One region of the Paenibacillus sp. S-38 genome, then DNA from elsewhere that is predicted to be linked to it. Evidence: a T-box and tRNA genes for the amino acid it is inferred to sense, from the RefSeq annotation. Region 1 holds a T-box; the other regions hold tRNA genes.
What was found. The T-box of region 1 lies ahead of ileS (isoleucine--tRNA ligase). A T-box ahead of a tRNA ligase gene usually reads a tRNA of that ligase, here a tRNA-Ile.
Positions count from the first base shown of each region.

Region 2: it encodes a tRNA-Ile, which carries the amino acid that the T-box ahead of ileS (isoleucine--tRNA ligase) is inferred to sense. The anticodon was not compared.
Region 3: it encodes a tRNA-Ile, which carries the amino acid that the T-box ahead of ileS (isoleucine--tRNA ligase) is inferred to sense. The anticodon was not compared.
Region 4: it encodes a tRNA-Ile, which carries the amino acid that the T-box ahead of ileS (isoleucine--tRNA ligase) is inferred to sense. The anticodon was not compared.

Region 1 covers NZ_CP187970.1:5,844,880-5,852,616, reverse strand. Annotated here, with positions in the region: gene pgeF (peptidoglycan editing factor PgeF) at 36-890, shown strand; gene ACP26L_RS25915 (YggS family pyridoxal phosphate-dependent enzyme) at 955-1,647, shown strand; gene ACP26L_RS25910 (cell division protein SepF) at 1,683-2,108, shown strand; gene ACP26L_RS25905 (YggT family protein) at 2,134-2,403, shown strand; gene ACP26L_RS25900 (RNA-binding protein) at 2,434-3,216, shown strand; gene ACP26L_RS25895 (DivIVA domain-containing protein) at 3,440-3,919, shown strand; T-box leader at 4,044-4,304, shown strand; gene ileS (isoleucine--tRNA ligase) at 4,382-7,150, shown strand; gene ACP26L_RS25885 (DUF5665 domain-containing protein) at 7,294-7,644, shown strand; gene ACP26L_RS25880 (TraR/DksA C4-type zinc finger protein) at 7,686-7,737, opposite strand, start outside.
Region 2 covers NZ_CP187970.1:310,375-318,111, reverse strand. Annotated here, with positions in the region: gene glcT (glucose PTS transporter transcription antiterminator GlcT) at 115-960, opposite strand; tRNA gene ACP26L_RS01645 (tRNA-Leu) at 1,270-1,352, opposite strand; tRNA gene ACP26L_RS01640 (tRNA-Ser) at 1,394-1,482, opposite strand; tRNA gene ACP26L_RS01635 (tRNA-Thr) at 1,522-1,596, opposite strand; tRNA gene ACP26L_RS01630 (tRNA-Val) at 1,602-1,677, opposite strand; tRNA gene ACP26L_RS01625 (tRNA-Ser) at 1,696-1,783, opposite strand; tRNA gene ACP26L_RS01620 (tRNA-Ser) at 1,803-1,892, opposite strand; tRNA gene ACP26L_RS01615 (tRNA-Thr) at 1,898-1,970, opposite strand; tRNA gene ACP26L_RS01610 (tRNA-Ala) at 1,975-2,050, opposite strand; tRNA gene ACP26L_RS01605 (tRNA-Pro) at 2,207-2,280, opposite strand; tRNA gene ACP26L_RS01600 (tRNA-Arg) at 2,286-2,359, opposite strand; tRNA gene ACP26L_RS01595 (tRNA-Cys) at 2,375-2,446, opposite strand; tRNA gene ACP26L_RS01590 (tRNA-Gly) at 2,459-2,533, opposite strand; tRNA gene ACP26L_RS01585 (tRNA-Leu) at 2,540-2,626, opposite strand; tRNA gene ACP26L_RS01580 (tRNA-Lys) at 2,638-2,710, opposite strand; tRNA gene ACP26L_RS01575 (tRNA-Phe) at 2,726-2,798, opposite strand; tRNA gene ACP26L_RS01570 (tRNA-Asp) at 2,818-2,894, opposite strand; tRNA gene ACP26L_RS01565 (tRNA-Val) at 2,915-2,990, opposite strand; tRNA gene ACP26L_RS01560 (tRNA-Asn) at 2,994-3,069, opposite strand; tRNA gene ACP26L_RS01555 (tRNA-Tyr) at 3,089-3,173, opposite strand; tRNA gene ACP26L_RS01550 (tRNA-Glu) at 3,183-3,254, opposite strand; tRNA gene ACP26L_RS01545 (tRNA-Ala) at 3,271-3,346, opposite strand; tRNA gene ACP26L_RS01540 (tRNA-Ile) at 3,366-3,442, opposite strand; rRNA gene rrf (5S ribosomal RNA) at 3,495-3,611, opposite strand; rRNA gene ACP26L_RS01530 (23S ribosomal RNA) at 3,775-6,695, opposite strand; rRNA gene ACP26L_RS01525 (16S ribosomal RNA) at 6,964-7,737, opposite strand, start outside.
Region 3 covers NZ_CP187970.1:732,567-737,776, reverse strand. Annotated here, with positions in the region: gene rnjA (ribonuclease J1) at 1-1,584, opposite strand, end outside; gene ACP26L_RS03540 (helix-turn-helix domain-containing protein) at 1,609-1,803, opposite strand; tRNA gene ACP26L_RS03535 (tRNA-Pro) at 2,305-2,381, opposite strand; tRNA gene ACP26L_RS03530 (tRNA-Arg) at 2,397-2,470, opposite strand; tRNA gene ACP26L_RS03525 (tRNA-Gly) at 2,482-2,556, opposite strand; tRNA gene ACP26L_RS03520 (tRNA-Leu) at 2,564-2,647, opposite strand; tRNA gene ACP26L_RS03515 (tRNA-Lys) at 2,671-2,743, opposite strand; tRNA gene ACP26L_RS03510 (tRNA-Gln) at 2,753-2,827, opposite strand; tRNA gene ACP26L_RS03505 (tRNA-Trp) at 2,839-2,912, opposite strand; tRNA gene ACP26L_RS03500 (tRNA-Met) at 2,917-2,993, opposite strand; tRNA gene ACP26L_RS03495 (tRNA-Val) at 3,000-3,075, opposite strand; tRNA gene ACP26L_RS03490 (tRNA-Glu) at 3,081-3,155, opposite strand; tRNA gene ACP26L_RS03485 (tRNA-Ile) at 3,167-3,240, opposite strand; rRNA gene rrf (5S ribosomal RNA) at 3,285-3,401, opposite strand; rRNA gene ACP26L_RS03475 (23S ribosomal RNA) at 3,564-5,210, opposite strand, start outside.
Region 4 covers NZ_CP187970.1:1,563,282-1,571,018, reverse strand. Annotated here, with positions in the region: gene ACP26L_RS07440 (DUF423 domain-containing protein) at 1-361, opposite strand, end outside; gene ACP26L_RS07435 (hypothetical protein) at 581-880, opposite strand; gene ACP26L_RS07430 (hypothetical protein) at 1,116-1,331, shown strand; gene ACP26L_RS07425 (ATP-binding protein) at 1,457-2,194, opposite strand; one part of gene ACP26L_RS07420 (IS5 family transposase) at 2,831-3,170, shown strand; one part of gene ACP26L_RS07420 (IS5 family transposase) at 3,170-3,591, shown strand; tRNA gene ACP26L_RS07415 (tRNA-Pro) at 3,798-3,871, opposite strand; tRNA gene ACP26L_RS07410 (tRNA-Arg) at 3,877-3,950, opposite strand; tRNA gene ACP26L_RS07405 (tRNA-Cys) at 3,961-4,031, opposite strand; tRNA gene ACP26L_RS07400 (tRNA-Gly) at 4,047-4,121, opposite strand; tRNA gene ACP26L_RS07395 (tRNA-Leu) at 4,125-4,211, opposite strand; tRNA gene ACP26L_RS07390 (tRNA-Leu) at 4,225-4,310, opposite strand; tRNA gene ACP26L_RS07385 (tRNA-Lys) at 4,328-4,400, opposite strand; tRNA gene ACP26L_RS07380 (tRNA-Gln) at 4,409-4,483, opposite strand; tRNA gene ACP26L_RS07375 (tRNA-His) at 4,496-4,571, opposite strand; tRNA gene ACP26L_RS07370 (tRNA-Asp) at 4,600-4,676, opposite strand; tRNA gene ACP26L_RS07365 (tRNA-Met) at 4,689-4,765, opposite strand; tRNA gene ACP26L_RS07360 (tRNA-Val) at 4,782-4,857, opposite strand; tRNA gene ACP26L_RS07355 (tRNA-Asn) at 4,861-4,936, opposite strand; tRNA gene ACP26L_RS07350 (tRNA-Tyr) at 4,957-5,041, opposite strand; tRNA gene ACP26L_RS07345 (tRNA-Thr) at 5,051-5,126, opposite strand; tRNA gene ACP26L_RS07340 (tRNA-Val) at 5,131-5,206, opposite strand; tRNA gene ACP26L_RS07335 (tRNA-Glu) at 5,215-5,286, opposite strand; tRNA gene ACP26L_RS07330 (tRNA-Ala) at 5,303-5,378, opposite strand; tRNA gene ACP26L_RS07325 (tRNA-Ile) at 5,398-5,474, opposite strand; rRNA gene rrf (5S ribosomal RNA) at 5,519-5,635, opposite strand; rRNA gene ACP26L_RS07315 (23S ribosomal RNA) at 5,827-7,737, opposite strand, start outside.

The DNA of each region.
Region 1 (7,737 bases):
TATACTGGAATCATTATACATGAGGGGGAAAGCCCATGGAGCCATTTGTACTTCAAGAAGCCGATAACGGCACGGGTTGGATGAAGCTCAGCCCTTTCATGAACGGCAGCGCGGCTGTGACCGCCGGATTCACGACCCGGCGCGGCGGCGTGAGCGGTGAGCCGTACCAGGGGCTGAACTGCGGGCTGCACGTGGACGATGCGCCGGAGGCGGTCGTCGAGAACCGCCGCAGGCTCGCGCAGGCGCTCGGTATCCCGTTCGAGGCGGGCACGTACGCCGAGCAGGTGCACGGCAAGGAGATTCAGATGGTGACCTCCGCGCTGCGGGGAGCGGGGATCCGTGACCGGGACAGCGCGCTGCAGGCGAAGGACGGCTTCATGACGAACGAGCCGGGCGTGTACCTGTATGCGCTCTTCGCGGACTGCGTGCCGCTCTACTTCTACGACCCCATCCGCCGGGCGGTGGGGCTCGCGCATGCCGGCTGGAAAGGAACCGCGCTCGGGATCGCCCGGTCGATGGTTGAGGCGATGAGCGCCGCCTATGGCACGAAGGCGAGGGATCTGCGGGCAGCGATAGGGCCGTCGATCGGCGCCTGCTGCTACGAAGTGGATGATACCGTAGTCTCGCGGATCGATAAGGCGCTCGGGACGACAGGGGGCGCGGCGCAGGAAGAAGGACAGCCGCCCTTCTATGAAGCGAAGCTGGGAGGCAAATACACGTTAAACTTGCAAGCCGTCAACCGACAAATTATGATAAAAGCAGGAATTATGCCGTCTCATATCGAAATAAGTAGCTTATGTACGAGCTGCCGGACGGACCTCTTCTTCTCGCACCGCAAGGAGAGGGGAAGAACGGGCCGGATGGCAGCCTGGATCGGACTGCGGGAATAGGCCTTGAAGCCTCCCGCTTCCGAAGCGGTACCGAGATTGTCGGCAGCGGGAGGACGCAGCACAAGTGACTACGAATTTGCAGGAACGCATACAGCACGTCAATGACCGGATTGCAGCCGCCTGCGCGCGGGCGGGACGCCGTCCCGAAGAGGTCGGGGTCATTGCGGTAACCAAATATGTATCGATGGAGACGACCGGCGCCGCTCTGGACCAGGGCCTCACCCAGATCGGGGAGAATCGCTGGCAGGATGCGGCGGCGAAGTGGGAGGCCTACGGAAGCCGGGCCACCTGGCATTTCATCGGCCATCTCCAGACGAACAAGGTGAAGGAAGTCGTCGGCCGGTTTCACTACATTCATTCGCTGGACAGGCTGTCGCTTGCGAAGGAGATCGAGAAGAAAGCGGCCGGGCTCGGCATCACCGTGCCCTGCTTCCTCCAGCTGAACATCTCCGGCGAAGAATCCAAGTACGGCATGGAGCCGGAAGCGCTCATGGATTTTGTAAGCGAGCTGCGCGGCAGCTGCCCTCATATCCGGATCGAGGGACTGATGACGATGGCTCCCTATGAAGCGGAGCCGGAAGAGACCCGTCCCGTATTCCGCGGGCTGCGGGAGCAGCGGGACCGTCTTAACGCATCGGGGCTGCTGGATTACGAAGTGCGCGGCCTCTCCATGGGCATGTCGAACGATTTTGAGGTTGCCATTGAAGAAGGCGCCACATGGGTGCGTCTCGGAACCGTTCTGGTGGGTAAGGAATAAGCGCTGGAGAGCCGCCAAGCGAAGGAGGAAAGGATATGGGTGTGATGAACAAATTCATGAACTTCCTGGGCCTGCAGGATGAAGAGGAGATCGTGGAGCGCGAACGTATTGTGGAGCCCCAGGAAGAAATTGAAACGCCGGTGCAGGAGCCGCGTAAAAGCAATAAGGGGAATATCGTTTCGATCCATTCCCAGAAGAATGTCCGCGTGATTCTTCACGAGCCGCGGTCTTACGAAGAGACGCAGGAGATTGCCGACCATCTGCGCTCCCGCCGTCCCGTCGTGGTGAACCTGCAGCGGATCCGTTCGGATCAGGCCACACGGATCGTCGATTTCATCAGCGGAACCGTTTACGCGCTGAACGGGTCGATCTCGAAGATCGGGCCGAACATTTTCTTGTGCACGCCCGATACGGTGGAGATTCACGGTTCGATCTCGGAGATCTTGAATCACGAAGGATAACGCATATATTAGAGAGGTGAACTCCTTGAATTTCAACATCGTCGGCTATGTAGCTACCCTGATTCAAATTTATCAATACCTCATCATCGCGTACGTCCTCTTATCCTGGCTGCCGAACGCCCGGGAGAGCTTTATCGGCGAATTCCTCGGCAAGCTGTGCGAGCCGTATCTCGGCATCTTCCGCCGTATTATTCCGCCGCTCGGCGGCATGATCGACATCTCGCCGATCGTCGCCCTGATCGCCCTGCAGTTCGTGGGCCAAGGAATCATCGCGATCGTGGATTTCTTCTTCTAACGGACGGATTCTAACGGACGGAGCCTGCCAATGTCAACCGATCAGATCTACTCGCATTTTCATCCCGACGAGCACCGGTTCGTCGATAAGGCGGCCGAATGGGTGGCCCGGGCGGAGCAGCACGAAGCGAAGCTGACCGATTTCCTGGACCCGCGGCAGGCCTTTATTCTCACCACCCTGGTCAACCGCAGCATGGATGTGCAGCTCCTGCTGAACGGGGGGCATCCGTCCGCCGAACGCAGGCGGGCCTGGGTTGCACCGGACTACCGGGTGCTCGAATCGGAGGATCCCGGCATCACGCTGCTGTCCATCACTTCCCCGGACGACAAGCTGGAAGATCTCGACCATGGCGATTACATGGGCGCGATTCTCGGCCTCGGCATCAAGCGGGAGAAGGTGGGGGACATCCATGTACGGCCGGACGGCTGCCACATCCTCGTGGCGTCCGAGATTGCCGATTACTTCCGGCTCAACCTGAACCAGGTGCACCGGGTGCATGTCATGACCGAGGTGCTGCCGCTGGACCGGCTGCAGTTCACCGAGGTGAAGTTCGAGGAGCTCCAGCTGTCCCTAGCGTCCCTGCGTCTGGACGGGATCGTCAGCGACGTATACCGTCTTAGCCGGGCGAAGGTGCTCGTGCCGATCAAGGCCGGGCGCTGCAAGGTCAACTGGAAGCAGGAAGAGGACCCAAGCAAGCCGCTGCGCGAAGGGGATGTCGTGTCGCTCCAGGGGGCGGGCCGGTTCAAGGTGCTGGAAGTCGAAGGTGTCACCAAAAAGGGGAGAACCCGTATCAGAATCGGCAAGTACACGTGACTGCCGATTTTTTTGCTGTTCAGGGACGGGGACGGTGCAGGCGGCGAGGGCTTCGGTGAGAGCTATTGCGGCCAGCCGAAGAAAAGAGGCGGATTCCGTCTGAAACCATCGTTTTTTCGCAGGATAGGGGAAATTTTGGGCAGAAGTGCAGGAAAAATCGGGATGGTGTCGAATATACCCAAGTAACAAAGTTGGTTTCGCTAAATTTGCAGGAGGTGCACCGATGGCTTTAACACCGCTCGATATACATAACAAGGAATTCAGCCGGTCCTTTCGCGGGTACGATGAAGACGAAGTCAACGAATTTCTCGACCAGGTGATCAAGGATTACGAGGCCCTGATCCGTGAAAATAAAGAGCTGCAGAACCAGCTGCTGACCATTCAGGAACGACTCGACCATTTTGCCAATATAGAAGAAACACTGAGCAAGACGATTATCGTGGCGCAGGAAGCGGCGGACGAAGTTAAGCACAATTCGAAGAAAGAAGCGCAGCTCATCATCAAGGAAGCGGAGAAGAATGCGGACCGCATCATCAATGAGTCGCTGTCGAAGTCGCGCAAGATCTCCATGGAGATCGAAGAGCTGAAGAAGCAGGCTTCCATCTACCGCACCCGGTTCCGCACGCTGATCGAGGCGCAGCTGGAGCTGCTGAGCAAGGAAGACTGGAGCTCGCTGGAGCGGACGGAAGTCGAGCAGCCGTAACGAAACAGGCGGCCGGCCCCATATAGAGGGAAGGCACATGAAGGATGGTCGATACGGCCGGGGACGTACCCAAAAGTTGACGTCAGACCTGCTATCGGCTATACTCCATATAAAGTTAACATGAGCGAAAGCGATGACCGGGACGAGTAGTCCGTGTTCTGACCGAAGCCAGCGAACCGGGGAATGGTGGGAGCCCGGTCTTCGGCGCCGGATGAAGATCCCCCGGGAGCATCTCTTGAAAGCAACCAGTAAAGAGTATCGGCCGATCCCGTTATCGATCAAGGAGTGAAGACACTCCTGTTTCGCTCTGCGCATACAGATGTGCAGCTAGGCGATTTGGGGAGTTCTTAATCAGGGTGGTACCGCGAGACTTCTCGTCCCTATGGGATGACGGAGTCTTTTTTTGCTGCCAATGGGCAGCGGGGGAAGCCGATACGGACAAGTTGAAGGAGTGGAAGCAAGATGGATTATGGCAAAACACTGAATCTGCTGCAGACGGACTTCCCGATGAGAGGGAACCTGCCGCAGGCGGAACCGAAGATGCAGCAGCACTGGGAAGAGACGGACATCTACCGTCAGGTCCAGGAGAGCCGCAAGGGCAAACCGAAGTTCATTCTGCACGACGGGCCTCCGTACGCGAACGGGGACATTCATATCGGCCATGCGCTGAACAAAATCCTGAAGGACATCATCGTCCGCTTCAAGACGATGCAGGGCTATAACGCGCCTTATGTACCGGGCTGGGATACGCACGGTCTGCCGATCGAGCAGGCGATCGCCAACGGCGGCAAGGTCGACCGCAAGAAGATGAGCGTGTCCGAATTCCGCGACTACTGTAAGGCGTATGCGCTGGAGTGGGTGGAGAAGCAGAAAACCCAGTTCAAGCGACTAGGAATCCGCGGCGACTGGAACAACCCGTATATCACGCTGCAGCCGAAGTATGAGGCCCAGCAGATCCGCCTCTTCGGCGGGATGGTCAACAAGGGCTATATCTATAAGGGCCTGAAGCCGGTCTATTGGTCCCCGTCCTCGGAGAGTGCCCTGGCCGAAGCCGAGATCGAGTACAAGGACAAGACGTCCTCTTCGATCTATGTCGCCTTCGACGTAGCGGACGGCAAAGGCAAGCTGCCCGAGGACGCAGCGATCGTCATCTGGACGACGACTCCTTGGACGCTGCCGGCGAACCTCGGCATCTCGCTGCATCCGGACTTCGACTATGTTACGGTCGAGACCGGCGGACGCAAGTTCGTACTGGCGCAGGGCCTGCTCGAAGCCGCTGCGAAGGAGATCGGCTGGACCGACGTCAAGGTTCTCGCGACACATAAGGGCAGCGAGCTGGAGCTTGTGCTCTGCAAGCACCCGTTCTATGACCGCACGTCGCTCGTCATGACCGGAGAGCACGTTACGCTGGAAGCCGGTACGGGCTGCGTACACACGGCGCCGGGCCATGGAGAAGACGACTTCGTGATCGGCCAGCGCTACAACCTCGGAGTGCTCTGCCCGGTGGACGACCAGGGGCATATGACGGCCGAAGCGCCGGGCTTCGAAGGCCTGTTCTACGACAAGGCCAGCAAGGTGGTCATCGAGAAGCTACAGGAATCGGCGCATCTGCTTCACCAGGCGACGATCCAGCACCAGTACCCGCATGACTGGCGGACGAAGAAGCCGGTCATCTTCCGGGCAACGGAGCAGTGGTTCGCTTCCATCGACAAGTTCCGCAGCGAAATGCTCGAAGAGATCAAGAAGATCAACTGGACGCCGGAATGGGGCGAGATCCGTCTGCACAACATGATCGCAGAGCGCGGCGACTGGTGCATCTCCCGTCAGCGCGCCTGGGGTGTGCCAATCCCGATCTTCTACTGCCGCAGCTGCAACGAGCCGCTCGTGAACGAAGCGACGATCGAGCAGGTGGCGAAGATCTTCGAGGAAGAAGGCTCCAACGCCTGGTTCCTGCGCGAAGAGAAAGAGCTGCTGCCGGCAGGTACGGTGTGCACCAAGTGCGGACATGATCACTTCCGCAAGGAGACGGACATCATGGACGTATGGTTTGACTCCGGTTCGAGCCACATGGCTGTGCTTGAAGCGCGTGAAGACCTGCAGTGGCCGGCCGACCTGTATCTCGAGGGCTCCGACCAATACCGCGGCTGGTACAATTCCTCGCTGATCACCGGTGTGGCCGTGAAGGGGCAGTCCCCTTACAAGGGCATCCTGAGTCACGGGTTCACGCTCGACGGCGAAGGCCGCAAGATGTCCAAGTCGCTCGGCAACACGGTCGATCCGAACCAGGTGTGCAACAAGCTGGGAGCGGATATTCTCCGCCTGTGGGTATCCTCGACGGACTACCAGTCGGATGTCCGTATCTCCGATAACATCCTGAACCAGACGTCGGAGGGCTACCGCAAGATCCGCAACACGCTGCGCTTCCTGCTCGGGAACCTGTCGGACTTCAGCCCGGCGGCAGACCGCGTCTCCGTGCAGGAGATGAGCGAGCTCGATCGCTATGCGATGCTCCGTCTGAACCGGCTGATCGAGCGTGTGGTGGCGGCGTATGAGAAGTACGAGTTCCATGTGGTGTACCAGGCCGTTCACCATTTCTGCGCGGTCGAGATGAGCGCCTTCTACCTCGACATTCTGAAGGACCGGCTCTATGCCTCCCTTCCGCAGGATCCAGCACGCCGCGCCGCACAGACGGTATTATACGAAGCGCTCACGGTTATAACTAAACTGATTGCGCCGATCCTCCCGCATACCTCCGACGAGGTATGGAAGTACATTCCGGGAACGGACCTGCCAAGCGTTCAGCTGGCCTACATGCCGGAAGTGGACGCTTCCGTCTTCGACGAAGCGCTGGAGCGCAAGTGGGAGCAGCTTGGAGCGATCCGCGACGATGTGCTGAAGGCACTGGAAGAAGCGCGCAAAGAAAAGCTCATCGGCAATTCGCTCAGCGCCGCGGTTCATCTCTATCCAACCGCAGACACTGCCGCATTCCTCGGCGGCTTCGAGCGTCTGGATCTGCTCTTCATCGTCTCGGCGGTGGTCGTTCATGAAGCAGGCGAAGCAGCCCCTGAGGGAGCCCATGCGTTCAAGGGACTGTCGGTTCAGGTTGCGACAGCCGAAGGCGAGAAGTGCGAACGCTGCTGGATCGTGACCCCGGAGGTGGGTCACAGTGAGCAGCACCCGGCACTCTGCAAGCGGTGCGCCGGTGTGATCGAAGAGACGGCAGGCGTATAAGCGCGGAAGTCCAGGCAGGAAAGTAAAAAAACGAGCCGTTTCCCGGCGGGCCCGCTGACAGCAGCGGGCCCGGGAGCAGCTCGTTCTGTTGTTTTACCCCGGCACAGCTCAGGCCTGCCGGGACCTGGAGGAGGGATGCTTCCATGGAGTCGAACCGCATCGTACCGAATTCCGACACGCAGCGGCCCCCGCAGCCGGTAAGGCAGCAGGAGCTGCTGGAGCAGGTGCACGACAAGGTCACCGAGATTGCAGCCGGCATGGAGAAGAAGCAGATTGCCGAATATCTGCAGCTCATGAATGATCCGAAGCGTCTGCTCTGGCTGAATCTGATCAGCGGAGTGGCCCGCGGTGTGGGTATCGCCTTTGGTATCACGGCCTTTACCACGGGGCTCCTCTATTTGCTTAAAGGACTGGGAGCATTGGATCTGCCGATTATCGGCGGATTCATAGCCGATCTTATCGAGCATGTGCAGTACCAGATGCGCAGATACTGATATACGGGTTCCTTAGGCATCCTTAGAGGCATGTGCAGCCTTTACTGGTAGCTGTCCTCATCCTCGGGATCGGGCTCGAGGAGGCCGTACCCT
Region 2 (7,737 bases), 2.6 Mb from region 1:
AGTAACACGAAACTATTCCGTTGTTTGATGAACCAAAAGGCTCTGTACACGAGAGATTATAGCACGCTCCCGAATGGAGCACAATCCCTCTTCACAAATTCGACCACTTTTGCTCTAAGCCCCATCACTCGGAAGCATCCGCTGCAGGTGGATCGTCAAATAAATGGCTTCCGCCTCATAGACAGGCTGCTGCATGCGCTGCTGGATTACCTTCATCAGCGTCCATGCAAACGAATACATCTCCGGGTATTCATTCTTGATAATCTCCGCAATCTTCGTAGGCTCTTCTACCCTCTCGCCACGCCGGATCCTCTCAAGCGCTACCATCAAATGACGCAGCAGTCGCGCATAATCCAGACTGTCCTTCTTGATCTTGATCTCCAGCTTGCGCTCAATGAGATCAATAAGATCGGTAACAAGCCGTGAATGCTCCTTGACCTCCAGAACGTGCCGGTTCGTGATAGCGCTGTAAATATGAAGCGCTACAAAGCCCACTTCATCTTCCGGCAGCTGTACAAGCAAGCGGCGGTTGATCTCATCAATGGCGTGCTGCGCGAGCAGGTATTCCCGCGGATAGAGCTCCCGGGTCTCATACTGAAACGGATTGTGAATCGGGATCTGCTGCCGGTACCGTTTGATGGCGAAGGCAATATGATCCGTAAGTGCAATATGAATCTGTTCATTGAGCGGAGCTCCGGCATGCTGCGATATATAAAAAATGACGTCGTTCATGACCTCAATCAGCTTCTCATCGACCTGATGCATCAAGAGCTTATACTGCTCCTTCGCTTTCTCATTGGTCAGGATGAACATCTTCTCGATGCTGTCCAGAGCGATGGCGTCGCCCTGCTTCCGGCTGAAGCCGATGCCTTTACCGATCACCACCGTCTCGCCGTATTCCGGGTGGACCGCAATGATGACGTTGTTGTTCAATACTTTGCGTACCTGAAGGCTTTCCACGCCAGCACCTCTCAAACTCCCTAATTCGCTAAGGATACCAAAAAAGCGGGGGTTGTACAAGACGCTTCTTGCAGCTCCTGCATCAGCCTTGCATGGCCCTAATCAATAGCGCTTCAACTGCCCACTCCGCCCTGGGTTTGCAGGCCCTGAGCAGCCAAATTGAATCCTGCAGCCCGCCAGGCCTCCCAACATTATATCCGGCCTCTGCTGCCGCCCCATAGAATGCCTGCATTATAGTACTACGATGCCCGGAAATGAAAAAAGAGCCCTATGGGCCCTTCTTTCCGTACCTAGTCGTTATTTCTTGTATGCGGTTGAGAGGACTCGAACCTCCACGGGCGTAAGCCCACTACCCCCTCAAGATAGCGTGTCTGCCATTCCACCACAACCGCTCAGTTACGCGGCCAACGGCCGCGGGCTTGGATACTGCCAACGGAGAGAGAGGGATTCGAACCCTCGAGACGCTTGTGACGCCTACACGATTTCCAATCGTGCTCCTTCGGCCAGCTCGGACACCTCTCCATAAGATCCCCGCCACAGGGATCGGACCCGGTACTGGTCTGGTGCCGTCGAGAGGAATCGAACCTCCGACCTACGCATTACGAGTGCGTTGCTCTACCGCTGAGCTACGACGGCATGGTTGGTGATCGCTGACGGGATCGAACCGCCGACCCTTACCCTGTCAAGGTAATGCTCTCCCAGCTGAGCTAAGCGATCATATGATTAAGAAGAAACCGGAGAGAGAGGGATTCGAACCCTCGCACCACTTGCGCAGTCTAACCCCTTAGCAGAGGGTCCCCTTGAGCCACTTGGGTATCTCTCCATACGACATAAAGCAATTCTGGCAGAGAGGGTGGGATTCGAACCCACGAGACGCTCACACGCCTACACGATTTCGAGTCGTGCTCCTTCGACCACTCGGACACCTCTCCACAAAAGCTTCCAACCGGGATCGAACCGGTGACCTCATCCTTACCATGGATGCACTCTACCTACTGAGCTATGGAAGCATGTTGGTGGAGCCAAGCGGGATCGAACCGCTGACCTCCTGCTTGCAAGGCAGGCGCTCTCCCAGCTGAGCTATGGCCCCGTGCTACAGAACTTATTATACATCAACTTTCTCCGAAAAAGAAACCTAAAGCTCTTTCCTCCGATGGCAGCTAAAGCCTTGGCTGCCTGACCCAGAGAGCGACACAGTTGCGGCAATTTCATAAACAAAAGAGCCCGCGATGGGCTCCCTGCTTTATCGGGATGACACGATTTGAACATGCGACCCCCTGGTCCCAAACCAGGTGCTCTACCAAGCTGAGCTACATCCCGTCAAGCGTTCCCTGAGAGATTCGAACTCCCGACCTTTTGATTCGTAGTCAAACGCTCTATCCAGCTGAGCTAAGGGAACACAGATCTATAAAAAAGGCGCTGCCCGGAGTCGAACACGGGGATAGGGCTTTTGCAGAGCCCTGCCTTACCACTTGGCTACAGCGCCGAATTTTATAATTGGAGCGGAAGACGGGAATCGAACCCGCGACCCTCGCCTTGGCAAGGCGATGCTCTACCGCTGAGCCACTTCCGCAGGTGTTGGTGCGGTCGAGAGGACTCGAACCTCCACGGCTGTTACACCACTAGAACCTGAATCTAGCGCGTCTGCCAATTCCGCCACGACCGCATACCTGAAAGTGAGCCATGTAGGACTCGAACCTACGACACCCTGATTAAAAGTCAGGTGCTCTACCGACTGAGCTAATGGCTCTTAGGGAAAAGAAAGTGGCTCGGGACGGAATCGAACCGCCGACACGAGGATTTTCAGTCCTCTGCTCTACCGACTGAGCTACCGAGCCTTACTACAAGGGATACAAATGGCGGAGCCGACGGGATTCGAACCCGCGGTCTCCTGCGTGACAGGCAGGCATGTTAGGCCTCTACACCACGGCTCCAAGCCAAAGGTAAAACGTTATGGTGGAGGCTGACGGGATCGAACCGCCGACCCTCTGCTTGTAAGGCAGATGCTCTCCCAGCTGAGCTAAGCCTCCATATGGCTCCCCGAACAGGACTCGAACCTGTGACAACTCGATTAACAGTCGAGTGCTCTACCAACTGAGCTATCAGGGAATATTGCAATGAAAAGAAGTGGTGGAGGCTGATGGATTCGAACCACCGAACTCGATGAGAGCAGATTTACAGTCTGCCGTGTTTAGCCACTTCACTAAGCCTCCATGGAAACATGACCCGTAGGGGATTCGAACCCCTGTTACCTCCGTGAAAGGGAGGTGTCTTAACCCCTTGACCAACGGGCCATACTAAAGTAAATCATGGTGGAGCCAAGCGGGATCGAACCGCTGACCTCCTGCTTGCAAGGCAGGCGCTCTCCCAGCTGAGCTATGGCCCCATGCGTTTATAAAGTTATATGGTGGGCCCTAGTGGACTCGAACCACCGACCTCACCCTTATCAGGGGTGCGCTCTAACCAGCTGAGCTAAGGGCCCTTATGAATTAGCCGCATGAAAAAGCCCACCCATAGGCGGGCTTACAATGGCTGCTTGGCGACGTTCTACTCTCCCAGGACCCTGCGGTCCAAGTACCATCGACGCTGGAAGGCTTAACGTTCGTGTTCGGGATGGGTACGCGTGGTTCCCTTCCGCCATCATCACCAAACGATTATTCAAGGCTTGTACCTTGAAAACTGGATATACATTCGGGTATATCATTTTGCGTTCCGTTGTGCTTCGCACAAAGGTCACTACCAAAATGATATATCCTCACTCGCTAGCTTAAGACTAACATCTACATTACTGCTGCCGCTTCCTTGCGGAAGCTAGTGGATAAGCCCTCGACCGATTAGTATTCGTCAGCTCCACACGTTGCCGCGCTTCCACCCCGAACCTATCAACCTCGTCGTCTACAAGGGGTCTTACTAATTGGGAAATCTCATCTTGAGGGGGGCTTCACGCTTAGATGCTTTCAGCGCTTATCCCGTCCGTACTTGGCTATCCAGCCGTGCTCCTGGCGGAACAACTGGTACACCAGCGGTACGTCCATCCCGGTCCTCTCGTACTAAGGACAGCTCCTCTCAAATTTCCTGCGCCCGCGACAGATAGGGACCGAACTGTCTCACGACGTTCTGAACCCAGCTCGCGTACCGCTTTAATGGGCGAACAGCCCAACCCTTGGGACCTACTTCAGCCCCAGGATGCGATGAGCCGACATCGAGGTGCCAAACCTCCCCGTCGATGTGGACTCTTGGGGGAGATAAGCCTGTTATCCCCAGGGTAGCTTTTATCCGTTGAGCGATGGCCCTTCCATTCGGTACCACCGGATCACTAAGCCCGACTTTCGTCCCTGCTCGACCTGTTTGTCTCGCAGTCAAGCTCCCTTATGCCTTTGCACTCTTCGAATGATTTCCAACCATTCTGAGGGAACCTTGGGGCGCCTCCGTTACGCTTTAGGAGGCGACCGCCCCAGTCAAACTGCCCACCTGACACTGTCCCCGCACCGGATCACGGTACCAGGTTAGAACTCCGATACGATCAGGGTGGTATCCCAACGGCGCCTCCACCCAAGCTGGCGCTCAGGCTTCTCAGGCTCCCACCTATCCTGTACAGATCGTACCAAAGTCCAATATCAAGCTGCAGTAAAGCTCCATGGGGTCTTTCCGTCTTGTCGCGGGTAACCTGCATCTTCACAGGTATTAAAATTTCACCGGATCTCTCGTCGAGACAGCGCCCAAGTCGTTACGCCATTCGTGCGGGTCAGAATTTACCTGACAAGGAATTTCGCTACCTTAGGACCGTTATAGTTACGGCCGCCGTTTACTGGGGCTTCGGTTCACAGCTTCGGGTTACCCCTAACCGCTCCCCTTAACCTTCCAGCACCGGGCAGGCGTCAGCCCGTATACTTCGCCTTGCGGCTTCGCACAGACCTGTGTTTTTGCTAAACAGTCGCTTGGGCCTTTTCACTGCGGCCCCCTCGGGCTATTCACCCTACCGAGGCACCCCTTCTCCCGAAGTTACGGGGTCATTTTGCCGAGTTCCTTAACGAGAGTTCTTCCGCGCGCCTTAGCATGCTCTGCTCGCCTACCTGTGTCGGTTTGCGGTACGGGCACCTTCTCCCTGGCTAGAGGCTTTTCTTGGCAGCCTGAACTCATGACCTTCGGTACTTAAGTTTCCCTCCCCATCACAGCTCAGCCTTACGATGTGCGGATTTGCCTGCACATCAGCCTCACTGCTTGGACGAGCATCCATCAGCTCGCGTCACTATCCTTCTGCGTCACCCCATTGCTCATAACGGTTCACGGTGGTACAGGAATTTCAACCTGTTGTCCTTCGACTACGCCTTTCGGCCTCGCCTTAGGTCCCGACTTACCCTGAGCGGACGAGCCTTCCTCAGGAACCCTTAGGCTTTCGGCGGATCAGATTCTCACTGATCTTTTCGTTACTCATACCGGCATTCTCACTTGTATGCAGTCCAGCTGTCCTCACGATCAACCTTCAACCCGCATACAACGCTCCCCTACCCCAGGATATCATAGATATCTAGTCATAGCTTCGGTGGTGTGTTTAGCCCCGTTACATTTTCGGCGCAGAGTCACTCGACCAGTGAGCTATTACGCACTCTTTCAATGGTGGCTGCTTCTAAGCCAACATCCTGGTTGTCTGTGCAACTCCACATCCTTTCCCACTTAACACACACTTGGGGACCTTAGCTGATGATCTGGGCTGTTTCCCTCTTGACAATGGATCTTAGCACTCACTGTCTGACTCCCGGGCATCACGTTTGCGGCATTCAGAGTTTGACTGGACTTGGTAACCCTTGGCGGGCCCCGCACCCAATCAGTGCTTTACCTCCGCAACGCTAACCCGAGGCTAGCCCTAAAGCTATTTCGGGGAGAACCAGCTATCTCCGAGTTCGATTGGAATTTCTCCGCTACCCCCACCTCATCCCCGAATTTTTCAACATTCGTGGGTTCGGGCCTCCAGTGCGTGTTACCGCACCTTCACCCTGGACAGGGGTAGATCACACGGTTTCGGGTCTACGTCCACGTACTCATTCGCCCTATTCAGACTCGCTTTCGCTGCGGCTGCGGCTTCTCACCTTAACCTCGCACGGGAACGTAACTCGCCGGTTCATTCTACAAAAGGCACGCCATCACCCATGAACGGGCTCTGACTTCTTGTAAGCACACGGTTTCAGGTTCTTTTTCACTCCGCTCCCGCGGTTCTTTTCACCTTTCCCTCACGGTACTGCTTCACTATCGGTCACCAGGGAGTATTTAGCCTTGGCAGATGGTCCTGCCGGTTTCCCACGAGGTTTCACGTGTCTCGCGGTACTCAGGATCCGTCTAGGGTGTTCGCAGAATTTCGGTTACGGGGCTTTTACCCACTCTGGCCGGCCTTTCCAGACCTGTTCGCCTACTCTGCTCTACCCACATTGACGTCCTACAACCCCAAGGAGCAAGCTCCTTGGTTTGGGCTTATCCGCTTTCGCTCGCCGCTACTGACGGAATCACTATTGTTTTCTTTTCCTGAGGGTACTTAGATGTTTCAGTTCCCCTCGTCTGCCTCCGATGCAGCTATGTATTCACTGCATGGTACATGCGAATTACCACATGTGGGTTTCCCCATTCGGACATCCCCGGATCAAAGCCTGCTTACGGCTCCCCGAGGCGTTATCGTTGTTCGCCACGTCCTTCTTCGGCTCCTGGTGCCTAGGCATCCTCCGTGTGCTCTTAATAGCTTAACCAAGTCGCTCGATGATTTTATTTTGCGTTCCGTTGAGCTTCGCTCAAAGGTCTCTACCAAAATAAAACATCTCGCTAGGCAGCTAATAAAAAACATTAGATTACTTCAGCTAGTTTGTTTCGTATATCCAGTTTTCAAGGAACAAACATTGAGTTTGAAAGGCATTGCACCTTTCAAAACTGAACACGAGTGAGTGTCCCGCTTACGCGGCTTTTGCAGCTTGCGCTGCCGATTTGATCCGGCCATCTTCATGGCCATGATCTCCATAGAAAGGAGGTGATCCAGCCGCACCTTCCGATACGGCTACCTTGTTACGACTTCACCCCAATCATCTACCCCACCTTCGACGGCTGGCCCCCTTGCGGGTTACCCCACCGGCTTCGGGTGTTGTAAACTCTCGTGGTGTGACGGGCGGTGTGTACAAGACCCGGGAACGTATTCACCGCGGCATGCTGATCCGCGATTACTAGCAATTCCGACTTCATGCAGGCGAGTTGCAGCCTGCAATCCGAACTGAGACCGGCTTCTAAGGATTCGCTCCATCTCGCGACTTCGCTTCCCGTTGTACCGGCCATTGTAGTACGTGTGTAGCCCAGGTCATAAGGGGCATGATGATTTGACGTCATCCCCACCTTCCTCCGGTTTGTCACCGGCAGTCACTCTAGAGTGCCCAACTTAATGCTGGCAACTAAAGTCAAGGGTTGCGCTCGTTGCGGGACTTAACCCAACATCTCACGACACGAGCTGACGACAACCATGCACCACCTGTCTCCTCTGTCCCGAAGGAGGACCCTATCTCTAGGGCTTTCAGAGGGATGTCAAGACCTGGTAAGGTTCTTCGCGTTGCTTCGAATTAAACCACATACTCCACTGCTTGTGCGGGTCCCCGTCAATTCCTTTGAGTTTCACTCTTGCGAGCGTACTCCCCAGGCGGAGTGCTTATTGTGTTTACTTCGGCACCAAGGGTATCGAAACCCCTAACACCTAGCACTCATCGTTTACGGCGTGGACTACCAGGGTATCTAATCCTGTTTGCTCCCCAC
Region 3 (5,210 bases), 3.1 Mb from region 1:
GATAAGGCGAGAAACGGCCCTGCGGGTCAGTGCGGTCGCTCTCTGGATAATCTCGCTGGCTTCCTTCACGAAGACGAAGCCGCGGGAGATGAGCTCCGGACCGGAGAGAACCGCCGTCCAATCTTCGTTGACAACCATAAGCACCAGAATAACCCCGTTGTTCGACATATGGCGGCGGTCGGCGAGAATATCGCTGCGCACCTGCCCTATTTTGTTGCCGCTGACCAGCATTTCACCGGAAGGCACCTTGCGGCCCTTACGAGCCTGCCTGCGGTTCAGGTGGAGCACTTCGCCGATATCGAGGACGAACGAACGGTCCTGCGTAATGCCCAGTTCTTCGGCCAGCTGTGCATGCTTGAGCAGCATCCGGTATTCGCCGTGAATCGGTACGAGGAACTTCGGCTTGATGAGGCTGAGCATCAGCTTCAGGTCCTCTTGGCAGCCGTGGCCCGAAGCATGGATATCGATGACGGAACCATAGATCACGTTGGCTCCTGCACGGAACAACAGATCAATATTTTTGTTGATGTTCTGTGTATTTCCCGGAATTGGAGAAGAGGAGAAGATTACCGTATCGCCCGGATGGATCTGCACCTTGGAATGCGCACCGCTGGCAATGCGGGACAGAGCGGCATTCGGTTCACCTTGGCTGCCCGTACAAATAATAACGATGCGCCGGTCCTCGAACTTGTCCAGCTGCTGGATGTCGATCTGCATTCCTTGAGGAATGCGGATATACCCCAGTTCCTGCGCAATACGGAACACGCGCTCCATGCTCCGGCCTTGAATCGCAATCTTCCGGCCTGTCGCTTCTGCAGCTTCCACTACCTGCTGAAGACGGTGCACGTTCGAAGCGAATGTAGCGAACAGAATGCGTCCTTCACAGGTACGGAAAGTGTCATATACGGCGGCACCTACGGATTTCTCAGATGGCGTATAGCCGGGCTTCTCACTGTTCGTGCTGTCCGCAAGCAGGGCCAGAACCCCTTGGCTGCCAAGCTCCGACATCTTGTAGATGTTGGCCCGGTGCCCCACCGGTGTCATGTCGAACTTGAAGTCCCCGGTATGGACAATAATTCCTTCTGGTGTGTCGACGGCTACCCCGAGCGAATCGGGAATACTATGGTTCGTATGGAAGAAATGCACCCGCAGCTTATCGAGCTGGATCACGGTCTCTTCCTTGACGACCTGCAGATGCACCAGCTTGTCGAGCTTGTGTTCTTCAAGCTTGGCTCTGACCAAGCCGATGGTAAGAGGCGCTCCATAGACCGGTACACGAAGCTCCCTGAGGATGAACGGCAGACCGCCGATATGATCCTCATGGCCGTGTGTCAGGAAGATACCCTTCACTTTATCCTGATGTTGAACCAAATACTCGATATTCGGAATGACATAGTCGACACCCGGCAGGTCGCTTCTAGGGAATTTTACACCCGCGTCCACGACAACAATCTCTTCGCCGTATTCGATGACATACATGTTCTTTCCGATTTCGCCCAAACCGCCGAGAGCGATGATTTTTACGTTATGTTTCGGTGTTCCGCGTTCTTCTGCGTTTTGAGCCTTTGCGCTGATCTCGTCCATGTGCAATCCTTTCACCTGCTCTATTTAGTATGAGAGCCGTTCGCCTCGCTTCAATTTCTCAATGACTGCCTGTAAGTCTTCTTTCTTCACTCTCCAGTGTCTACCGATCTTGAATCCGGGGATGGCTCCTTCATTCACCAGCTTATATGTGGTTATTTCACTGATTTGCAAGTATTTGGCTACCTGGGCAACCGTCATGATTTCCTGATCCTGATCCATCGGGGGGAGCACCCTTTCGTACGTACCTCTAACATTCACCTTTTCATTATATGGGTTTAATTGGACAACGTCAAAGTAAATCCAAGAGGCTCCCGGCTAATAAGGGATATTTATATTAAAAAAGTTTATACTCAGTTATAGTGAGGATAAAACCATTCACTGGAATGATCTCAAACGGCATCAGTCCCCCCGCCTCTCCTTCTTACCGCTGCCCGATCTTTCCCTTCCGAGTCCATAGGCATCCTTGTGCCAGCATGTCATCAGTCTTCCCTGTTTTCCCCACTCCCAACCCGTTTGAGATGGTCTTTATTGCCACTTCAAAGCGCTTACAATTGTTCTTGTTATCTCTTGTTACCCCTACTTCACCATACTGCTTTTTATTGAATCGTCAGTCGGTTTCCACGCTTTTAAGCAAAAAAACGTGCCCTAGACCCAGAGCACGTTTGTGATTTCATATCTATATTCCATGTCCAGCCAATGCTGTACCCAGAGTATCCGAAATGGTCGGGACGACACGATTTGAACATGCGACCCCCTGGTCCCAAACCAGGTGCTCTACCAAGCTGAGCTACGTCCCGATAGGATAAGAAAAACGTTCCCTGAGAGATTCGAACTCCCGACCTTTTGATTCGTAGTCAAACGCTCTATCCAGCTGAGCTAAGGGAACAAAGAAAAATATGGAGCGGAAGACGGGAATCGAACCCGCGACCCTCGCCTTGGCAAGGCGATGCTCTACCGCTGAGCCACTTCCGCAACCTGATGCGCTCGAGAGGACTCGAACCTCCACGGCTGTTACCCCACTAGAACCTGAATCTAGCGCGTCTGCCAATTCCGCCACGAACGCATGAAGCAAATAAAGATGAAAAGTGAGCCATGTAGGACTCGAACCTACGACACCCTGATTAAAAGTCAGGTGCTCTACCGACTGAGCTAATGGCTCAAACTAAAATGGCTGGGGATCTAGGATTCGAACCTAGGCATGACGGAGTCAAAGTCCGTTGCCTTACCGCTTGGCTAATCCCCAATAAGAAAAATTGGCAGGGGCAGCAGGAATCGAACCCACACCAAAGGTTTTGGAGACCTTTGTTCTACCTTTAAACTATGCCCCTGTATTGGTTGCGGGGGCAGGATTTGAACCTGCGGCCTTCGGGTTATGAGCCCGACGAGCTACCGGGCTGCTCCACCCCGCGATAGTTTGGTGAACGCTGACGGGATCGAACCGCCGACCCTTACCCTGTCAAGGTAATGCTCTCCCAGCTGAGCTAAGCGTTCATATATGGTGACCCGTAGGGGATTCGAACCCCTGTTACCTCCGTGAAAGGGAGGTGTCTTAACCCCTTGACCAACGGGCCTTGCTTATAAATGGGCCCTAGTGGACTCGAACCACCGACCTCACCCTTATCAGGGGTGCGCTCTAACCAGCTGAGCTAAGGGCCCTCATGATGTTTAAATCTTACGGCTTATCCCACGAAAGTGGTACCGCTTGGCGACGTTCTACTCTCCCAGGACCCTGCGGTCCAAGTACCATCGACGCTGGAAGGCTTAACGTTCGTGTTCGGGATGGGTACGCGTGGTTCCCTTCCGCCATCATCACCAAACGGTTATTCAAGGCTTGTACCTTGAAAACTGGATATACATTCGAGTATATTATTTTGCGTTCCGTTGTGCTTCGCACAAAGGTCACTACCAAAATGATATATCCTCACTCGCTAGCTAAAGATCTAAACCTTAGTATTGCTGCCGCTTCCTTGCGGAAGCTGTTGGATAAGCCCTCGACCGATTAGTATTCGTCAGCTCCACACGTTGCCGCGCTTCCACCCCGAACCTATCAACCTCGTCGTCTACAAGGGGTCTTACTGACTTGGGAAATCTCATCTTGAGGGGGGCTTCACGCTTAGATGCTTTCAGCGCTTATCCCGTCCGTACTTGGCTATCCAGCCGTGCTCCTGGCGGAACAACTGGTACACCAGCGGTACGTCCATCCCGGTCCTCTCGTACTAAGGACAGCTCCTCTCAAATTTCCTGCGCCCGCGACAGATAGGGACCGAACTGTCTCACGACGTTCTGAACCCAGCTCGCGTACCGCTTTAATGGGCGAACAGCCCAACCCTTGGGACCTACTTCAGCCCCAGGATGCGATGAGCCGACATCGAGGTGCCAAACCTCCCCGTCGATGTGGACTCTTGGGGGAGATAAGCCTGTTATCCCCAGGGTAGCTTTTATCCGTTGAGCGATGGCCCTTCCATTCGGTACCACCGGATCACTAAGCCCGACTTTCGTCCCTGCTCGACCTGTTTGTCTCGCAGTCAAGCTCCCTTATGCCTTTGCACTCTTCGAATGATTTCCAACCATTCTGAGGGAACCTTGGGGCGCCTCCGTTACGCTTTAGGAGGCGACCGCCCCAGTCAAACTGCCCACCTGACACTGTCCCCGCACCGGATCACGGTACCAGGTTAGAACTCCGATACGATCAGGGTGGTATCCCAACGGCGCCTCCACCCAAGCTGGCGCTCAGGCTTCTCAGGCTCCCACCTATCCTGTACAGATCGTACCAAAGTCCAATATCAAGCTGCAGTAAAGCTCCATGGGGTCTTTCCGTCTTGTCGCGGGTAACCTGCATCTTCACAGGTATTAAAATTTCACCGGATCTCTCGTCGAGACAGCGCCCAAGTCGTTACGCCATTCGTGCGGGTCAGAATTTACCTGACAAGGAATTTCGCTACCTTAGGACCGTTATAGTTACGGCCGCCGTTTACTGGGGCTTCGGTTCACAGCTTCGGGTTACCCCTAACCGCTCCCCTTAACCTTCCAGCACCGGGCAGGCGTCAGCCCGTATACTTCGCCTTGCGGCTTCGCACAGACCTGTGTTTTTGCTAAACAGTCGCTTGGGCCTTTTCACTGCGGCCCCCTCGGGCTATTCACCCTACCGAGGCACCCCTTCTCCCGAAGTTACGGGGTCATTTTGCCGAGTTCCTTAACGAGAGTTCTTCCGCGCGCCTTAGCATGCTCTGCTCGCCTACCTGTGTCGGTTTGCGGTACGGGCACCTTCTCCCTGGCTAGAGGCTTTTCTTGGCAGCCTGAACTCATGACCTTCGGTACTTAAGTTTCCCTCCCCATCACAGCTCAGCCTTATCGATGTGCGGATTTGCCTGCACATCAGCCTCACTGCTTGGACGAGCATCCATCAGCTCGCGTCACTATCCTTCTGCGTCACCCCATTGCTCATAACGGTTCACGGTGGTACAGGAATTTCAACCTGTTGTCCTTCGACTACGCCTTTCGGCCTCGCCTTAGGTCCCGACTTACCCTGAGCGGACGAGCCTTCCTCAGGAACCCTTAGGCTTTCGGCGGATCAGATTCTCACTGATCTTTTCGTTACTCATACCGGCATTCTCACTTGTATGCAG
Region 4 (7,737 bases), 3.9 Mb from region 1:
GGCATGCCAGGAACAGCGAGATCCATCCGAATAAAAATGCCACCCCGCCGATCGGCGTGATTGCCCCAAGGAAACGGAGATCCGTCAGAGCCATAACATAAAGACTGCCTGAAAAGATCACAATGCCGATCAGCATAGCCCAACCCGCGCGGCGCAGATGCCCTTGGCTTGGCAGCACGGACGAAGCGAGGCCGATGACCGTCAAAGCTAATGCATGGAACATGTGATACTGAACACCCGTCTGATAGTTAGCGAACATAGCCGCACTGATATTGTCTTTCACGATATGGGCACCGAAAGCGCCGATGGCCACGGCCAGGAATCCGCAGATGGCCCCAATACGAATAAACGTCCATTTCATAAGATCACCCCCGCTCTTAAGTCTACCGTATCCGGCCCACCCTGCGTCAAATGAACTTTCCTTGCACCGGTGCATTTCCCACCCGACTTCACTGAAATTTCATTATCTGAAGGGGCTCCCACACCAAACAGCCCGGACGCGGCACCCTGTTGGGGCTGCAGAACCGGACTGTCCTTGGCATCTATACACAGCAATTCTGGAAGCTTACGGAGCAAAAAGTTAAGCCTGCCCGATATCGTGCTGTCCCACGATGAGAGTCACCGGCTCAAGGAAGACGCGGGTGCTTGTCGGGCTGGTCATCAGATCGATTTCGACATCAACGACGCTGTAGCGCTGATGCTTGCCTTCACGCTTATCCAAGACAACGTCAAATTCTCTCAAACCCAGCTGGTACGCAAGTACGGAAGAACCTACCGAGATCGCAGGGGCTTCGTATTCCCCACGGTTGAACAGCGTTTGCGTCAGAATTTCTTCATTCATATCCACAATCTTGACCTCTTGGCAGATGATGTATTTCATCATGCTCCTCCTCTGTCCGGGATGCGTGTGTTGGTTATCTATCTTTTGTTACCCCGGGTACTCTGTTTTTATTCAACATTCCTCTTGAATCTCCTGCCGCCGGCTAACGGAATCTGATATTTCCCCCTTGGCTGCAGCCCTCACATGATCCTCATATAAAATTATGCCGGCTCCCTGCCGGGCTGTCGCCAACCCCCAGGCTTCGTCATATGATGCATCATCCAAGGCGTGGGAGATGAATGACGTGAGCAAGGCTAAGAACAGTAAAGCCAAGAAGAATACTCCTGCCTCCTCCATCGACAAAACGCAGTTTATGATGAAGGTGGTCACCTCCGATGTGTGTGCGCGCTGCCGCAAATGCGAACGCGGTTTACGCTATCTTGAGAAGATGTCCCAGCCCGGAGTGGTCGGTAAAGGTGTGCCCTGTATCCTGACCAAAGGCAGAGCCTAAAGCTGCCCAGCCGCGATCTGCCGCCATGTGAAACACCTATTTTCTCCCCGGACCGGCCGGAGTTTATATCCCTAGCTGCTTCGACACCCCTCCCAAAACACTCCGGACCGGCCCCTTATCCAGCCCTAAGACTCAGGCTCCCCACTGTGCGTACGGAAGGTAAGCAGGAAAGTCGTCCGCTTCGGTCCCGTTACGCAGCCGATCTCTCCGCCGTTCTTCTGCATGATGGTCTTGCAGACGGCAAGACCTAGCCCCGTGCCTTCCTCCTTATCCGTCACGAACGGCTCGAAGAGCTCATCGAGAATGCGGGGATTCACTTCCGGGCCGTTATTTGCGATTTCAAGAATATAGCATCCGGGCCTGTCGTATCCGCAAATATGCATCTCCTTCTCATGCTTGACTTCCTCCATGGCGTCCAGACCATTGTTTATGACATTGGAGAGTACCTGCTGAACGGCCACCTTTTGTATGTACAGCACGGCATCGTCTTCTAGATCTACGGTAAGGTTCACGTTTTCGCTGAGGAATCGGGGATTCAGCAGAGAAATGACCGAATCCAGCAGCTGCCTGGCCGTAAGCCGGATAACCGGCTCCTCAATGACTCGCTTCTTCGAAAAGCTGAGGAATCCGGTGATCTGCATATTAATGTTCTCAAATTCGTTATCCACTACACTTAAATAACGCAGCGTTTTATCGGAGCTTTCCTCGACAGACAAACTTTCCCGGATCAGCTTTAAAAAGCCCTTGATCGAGGTCAGGGGATTGCGGATCTCATGGGCCATACTCGCAGCCATCTTCCCAATGAGGTTGAGCCTGTCATCATGCAGCTGGGTGAGGGCTCGCTCCTTATCCTTCAGTCGCATACTTGTCCGCTCAATATACTGGGAGCATACCAGCTCTTGAATATACTCAAGTCTCCTTGTAATCACAGCCAGAAATGAAATCGCATTTAAGAGGTCCGCTCCTTCCGCTCTCATTGCCTTCTCTAAAACACCAAATACGGCAGTTCGCCAAAAAGAGGTGCTGTGGAAAATGTGCTGCAGCGGCAGCCCACGATCCACCAAATTTCGGGACCAAATCGGCACCCTCTCGTTCAGCTCGTGCGTTTCGGGTGGGATTTGGAGATCGATCGTATAATCAAAGTAAATCTCTGCCTGCCTCCGCAGCTCTTCTGAACCATAGAACTCCGGAAAGGCTTCAGTCAACAGTACATACCAGCGTGTAATGATCTCTTCCCTGCTGTTTTGGAGCGCTTGCAGTTCCTTTTCAAATTCCGCCATACTGCCTCCACCCTGCGTCTATTATGTGAACAGACACTGCTGTCTAATCGTCTTCTCTTATTATCTATTAAAATATCATATTCTATTTCTGGAATATAGCCTGCAATCGAAAATACTCCAGATTCGTCGGATACTGGAAAATGAAGCATCTTGAGAGGGGAGCATAACTAGGGCGTGTATGCAAACCATGACCCAATAAAATGGGTAAATATAGATATGATGAGACGATACGAAATCCGTGACGACCAATGGGATAAAATCAAGGACCTGCTGCCAGCCGAAAGAAAACCACAAGGAGGGAGACCCGCGAACAACCATCGCCAGATGCTGAACGCTATGCTGTGGGTGGCGCGGACAGGTGCGCCCTGGCGGGATTTGCCTGAATACTACGGCTCCTGGTCTACCGTCTATAGCCGGTTCTGCCGCTGGAAAATCGCCTGCATTTGGGATCGGATCTTAGAGCACGTTACGATTGAACCTGATTTTGAAAGTGTCATGATTGACGCGACAATTGTACAGGTCCATCAGCATGGGGTCGGTGCAAAAGGGGGACCCTCAAGCAAGCTATTGGGCGGTCCCGAGGCGGATTGACCACCAAAATCCACGCGGTCGTCGACGCCCTGGGGAACCCGCTGCGGTTTGTGCTGACCGGAGGCCAATGTCATGACTCGGTAACCGGCTACGAGATGCTAAAGCAGATGGACTTAACGAAAAAGCAGGTCCTGGCCGACCGTGCTTATGACAACAACCGGATTCTCCACCTTTTAAAGGAACAATCCGCCACTTCGGTGATACCAAGTAAGAAAAACCGCCGGAAACCGCGGGAATGGGATAAGGAAATCTACAAGGAGAGGCATCTGATCGAATGCTTTTTCAATAAAGTGAAGAATTATCGCCGATTAGCCACACGCTATGATAAATTGGCCTGTAAGTTTAGGGCATTTTTGACCTTAGCTTCGATTATGGTGTGGCTCGCATAGGTTTGCATACAGGCCCTAGAATTTACTCAAGCGTTTTTCCGTACTTCTGCCCTTACAGAGCACAATTCCGTTACCCATGGCCACAAGCGGTAAGGATAGAGTGGAGATCAATACTACTCGACTCTTCTTTCTCGCGCCGTTTTCACAAAATAGTCCGGACATAACAAAAAGAGCCCATCGATATGGACTCTTTTTGTTATGACTTATCGGGATGACACGATTTGAACATGCGACCCCCTGGTCCCAAACCAGGTGCTCTACCAAGCTGAGCTACATCCCGTCAAGCGTTCCCTGAGAGATTCGAACTCCCGACCTTTTGATTCGTAGTCAAACGCTCTATCCAGCTGAGCTAAGGGAACATAAAGGCTAAGGCACCACCCAGATTCGAACTGGGGATAAAGCTTTTGCAGAGCTCTGCCTTACCACTTGGCTATGGCGCCTTATCAAGTAAAATATGGAGCGGAAGACGGGAATCGAACCCGCGACCCTCGCCTTGGCAAGGCGATGCTCTACCGCTGAGCCACTTCCGCAGGTGGTGCGGTCGAGAGGACTCGAACCTCCACGGCTGTTACACCACTAGAACCTGAATCTAGCGCGTCTGCCAATTCCGCCACGACCGCATATAAAGTTAGATGGTGCGGTTGAGAGGACTCGAACCTCCACGAGCTTACGCCCACTACCCCCTCAAGATAGCGTGTCTGCCATTCCACCACAACCGCATATGAAATTAAAAACGTGAGCCATGTAGGACTCGAACCTACGACACCCTGATTAAAAGTCAGGTGCTCTACCGACTGAGCTAATGGCTCAAACTGAATGGCTGGGGATCTAGGATTCGAACCTAGGCATGACGGAGTCAAAGTCCGTTGCCTTACCGCTTGGCTAATCCCCAATGGGTTAAAAATGGGGCGGTCGAAGGGAATTGAACCCTCGAATGCCGGATCCACAAACCGGTGCGTTAACCACTTCGCCACGACCGCCAAAGCAAAAAAACAAGTAAAAGAAGAATGGCGGAGCCGACGGGATTCGAACCCGCGGTCTCCTGCGTGACAGGCAGGCATGTTAGGCCTCTACACCACGGCTCCACACAAAATATTTGGTTGCGGGGGCAGGATTTGAACCTGCGGCCTTCGGGTTATGAGCCCGACGAGCTACCGGGCTGCTCCACCCCGCGTCAGTTTAAAGAAATATGGTGGAGGCTGACGGGATCGAACCGCCGACCCTCTGCTTGTAAGGCAGATGCTCTCCCAGCTGAGCTAAGCCTCCATATGGCTCCCCGAACAGGACTCGAACCTGTGACAACTCGATTAACAGTCGAGTGCTCTACCAACTGAGCTATCAGGGAATAAAATTACTGAAAAGAAGTGGTGGAGGCTGATGGATTCGAACCACCGAACTCGATGAGAGCAGATTTACAGTCTGCCGTGTTTAGCCACTTCACTAAGCCTCCACAAAACAATGGTGCCGCCGAGAGGACTTGAACCCCCAACCTACTGATTACAAGTCAGTTGCTCTACCAATTGAGCTACAGCGGCATAATGGTGGAGGCTGACGGGATCGAACCGCCGACCCTCTGCTTGTAAGGCAGATGCTCTCCCAGCTGAGCTAAGCCTCCATGGGAACTGACCCGTAGGGGATTCGAACCCCTGTTACCTCCGTGAAAGGGAGGTGTCTTAACCCCTTGACCAACGGGCCATACTAAAGTAAATCATGGTGGAGCCAAGCGGGATCGAACCGCTGACCTCCTGCTTGCAAGGCAGGCGCTCTCCCAGCTGAGCTATGGCCCCATGCGTTTATAAAGTTATATGGTGGGCCCTAGTGGACTCGAACCACCGACCTCACCCTTATCAGGGGTGCGCTCTAACCAGCTGAGCTAAGGGCCCTCATGATGTTTAATTCATACGGCTTGTCCCACGAAGGTGGTACCGCTTGGCGACGTTCTACTCTCCCAGGACCCTGCGGTCCAAGTACCATCGACGCTGGAAGGCTTAACGTTCGTGTTCGGGATGGGTACGCGTGGTTCCCTTCCGCCATCATCACCAAACGGTTTGTGTATCGGCCAGGATACACGGTAATACATATTCAAGGCAGCTTGTACCTTGAAAACTGGATATACGTTCGGGTACATCTTTTTGCGCTCCGTTATGCTTCGCATAAAGATCGCTTTCAAAAAGATATCTCCTCGCTTGCTAGCTAAAGACCTAAAGTTCCGCTGCCGCTTCCTTGCGGAAGCTAGTGGATAAGCCCTCGACCGATTAGTATTCGTCAGCTCCACACGTTGCCGCGCTTCCACCCCGAACCTATCAACCTCGTCGTCTACAAGGGGTCTTACTAATTGGGAAATCTCATCTTGAGGGGGGCTTCACGCTTAGATGCTTTCAGCGCTTATCCCTTCCGTACTTGGCTATCCAGCCGTGCTCCTGGCGGAACAACTGGTACACCAGCGGTACGTCCATCCCGGTCCTCTCGTACTAAGGACAGCTCCTCTCAAATTTCCTGCGCCCGCGACAGATAGGGACCGAACTGTCTCACGACGTTCTGAACCCAGCTCGCGTACCGCTTTAATGGGCGAACAGCCCAACCCTTGGGACCTACTTCAGCCCCAGGATGCGATGAGCCGACATCGAGGTGCCAAACCTCCCCGTCGATGTGGACTCTTGGGGGAGATAAGCCTGTTATCCCCAGGGTAGCTTTTATCCGTTGAGCGATGGCCCTTCCATTCGGTACCACCGGATCACTAAGCCCGACTTTCGTCCCTGCTCGACCTGTTTGTCTCGCAGTCAAGCTCCCTTATGCCTTTGCACTCTTCGAATGATTTCCAACCATTCTGAGGGAACCTTGGGGCGCCTCCGTTACGCTTTAGGAGGCGACCGCCCCAGTCAAACTGCCCACCTGACACTGTCCCCGTACCGGATCACGGTACCAGGTTAGAACTCCGATACGATCAGGGTGGTATCCCAACGGCGCCTCCACCCAAGCTGGCGCTCAGGCTTCTCAGGCTCCCACCTATCCTGTACAGATCGTACCAAAGTCCAATATCAAGCTGCAGTAAAGCTCCATGGGGTCTTTCCGTCTTGTCGCGGGTAACCTGCATCTTCACAGGTATTAAAATTTCACCGGATCTCTCGTCGAGACAGCGCCCAAGTCGTTACGCCATTCGTGCGGGTCAGAATTTACCTGACAAGGAATTTCGCTACCTTAGGACCGTTATAGTTACGGCCGCCGTTTACTGGGGCTTCGGTTCACAGCTTCGGGTTACCCCTAACCGCTCCCCTTAACCTTCCAGCACCGGGCAGGCGTCAGCCCGTATACTTCGCCTTGCGGCTTCGCACAGACCTGTGTTTTTGCTAAACAGTCGCTTGGGCCTTTTCACTGCGGCCCCCTCGGGCTATTCACCCTACCGAGGCACCCCTTCTCCCGAAGTTACGGGGTCATTTTGCCGAGTTCCTTAACGAGAGTTCTTCCGCGCGCCTTAGCATGCTCTGCTCGCCTACCTGTGTCGGTTTGCGGTACGGGCACCTTCTCCCTGGCTAGAGGCTTTTCTTGGCAGCCTGAACTCATGACCTTCGGTACTTAAGTTTCCCTCCCCATCACAGCTCAGCCTTACGATGTGCGGATTTGCCTACACATCAGCCTCACTGCTTGGACGAGCATCCATCAGCTCGCGTCACTATCCTTCTGCGTCACCCCATTGCTCATAACGGTTCACGGTGGTACAGGAATTTCAACCTGTTGTCCTTCGACTACGCCTTTCGGCCTCGCCTTAGGTCCCGACTTACCCTGAGCGGACGAGCCTTCCTCAGGAACCCTTAGGCTTTCGGCGGATCAGATTCTCACTGATCTTTTCGTTACTCATACCGGCATTCTCACTTGTATGCAGTCCAGCTGTCCTCACGATCAACCTTCGACCCGCATACAACGCTCCCCTACCCCAGGATATCATAGATATCTAGTCATAGCTTCGGTGGTGTGTTTAGCCCCGTTACATTTTCGGCGCAGAGTCACTCGACCAGTGAGCTATTACGCACTCTTTCAATGGTGGCTGCTTCTAAGCCAACATCCTGGTTGTCTGTGCAACTCCACATCCTTTCCCACTTAACACACACTTGGGGACCTTAGCTGATGATCTGGGCTGTTTCCCTCTTG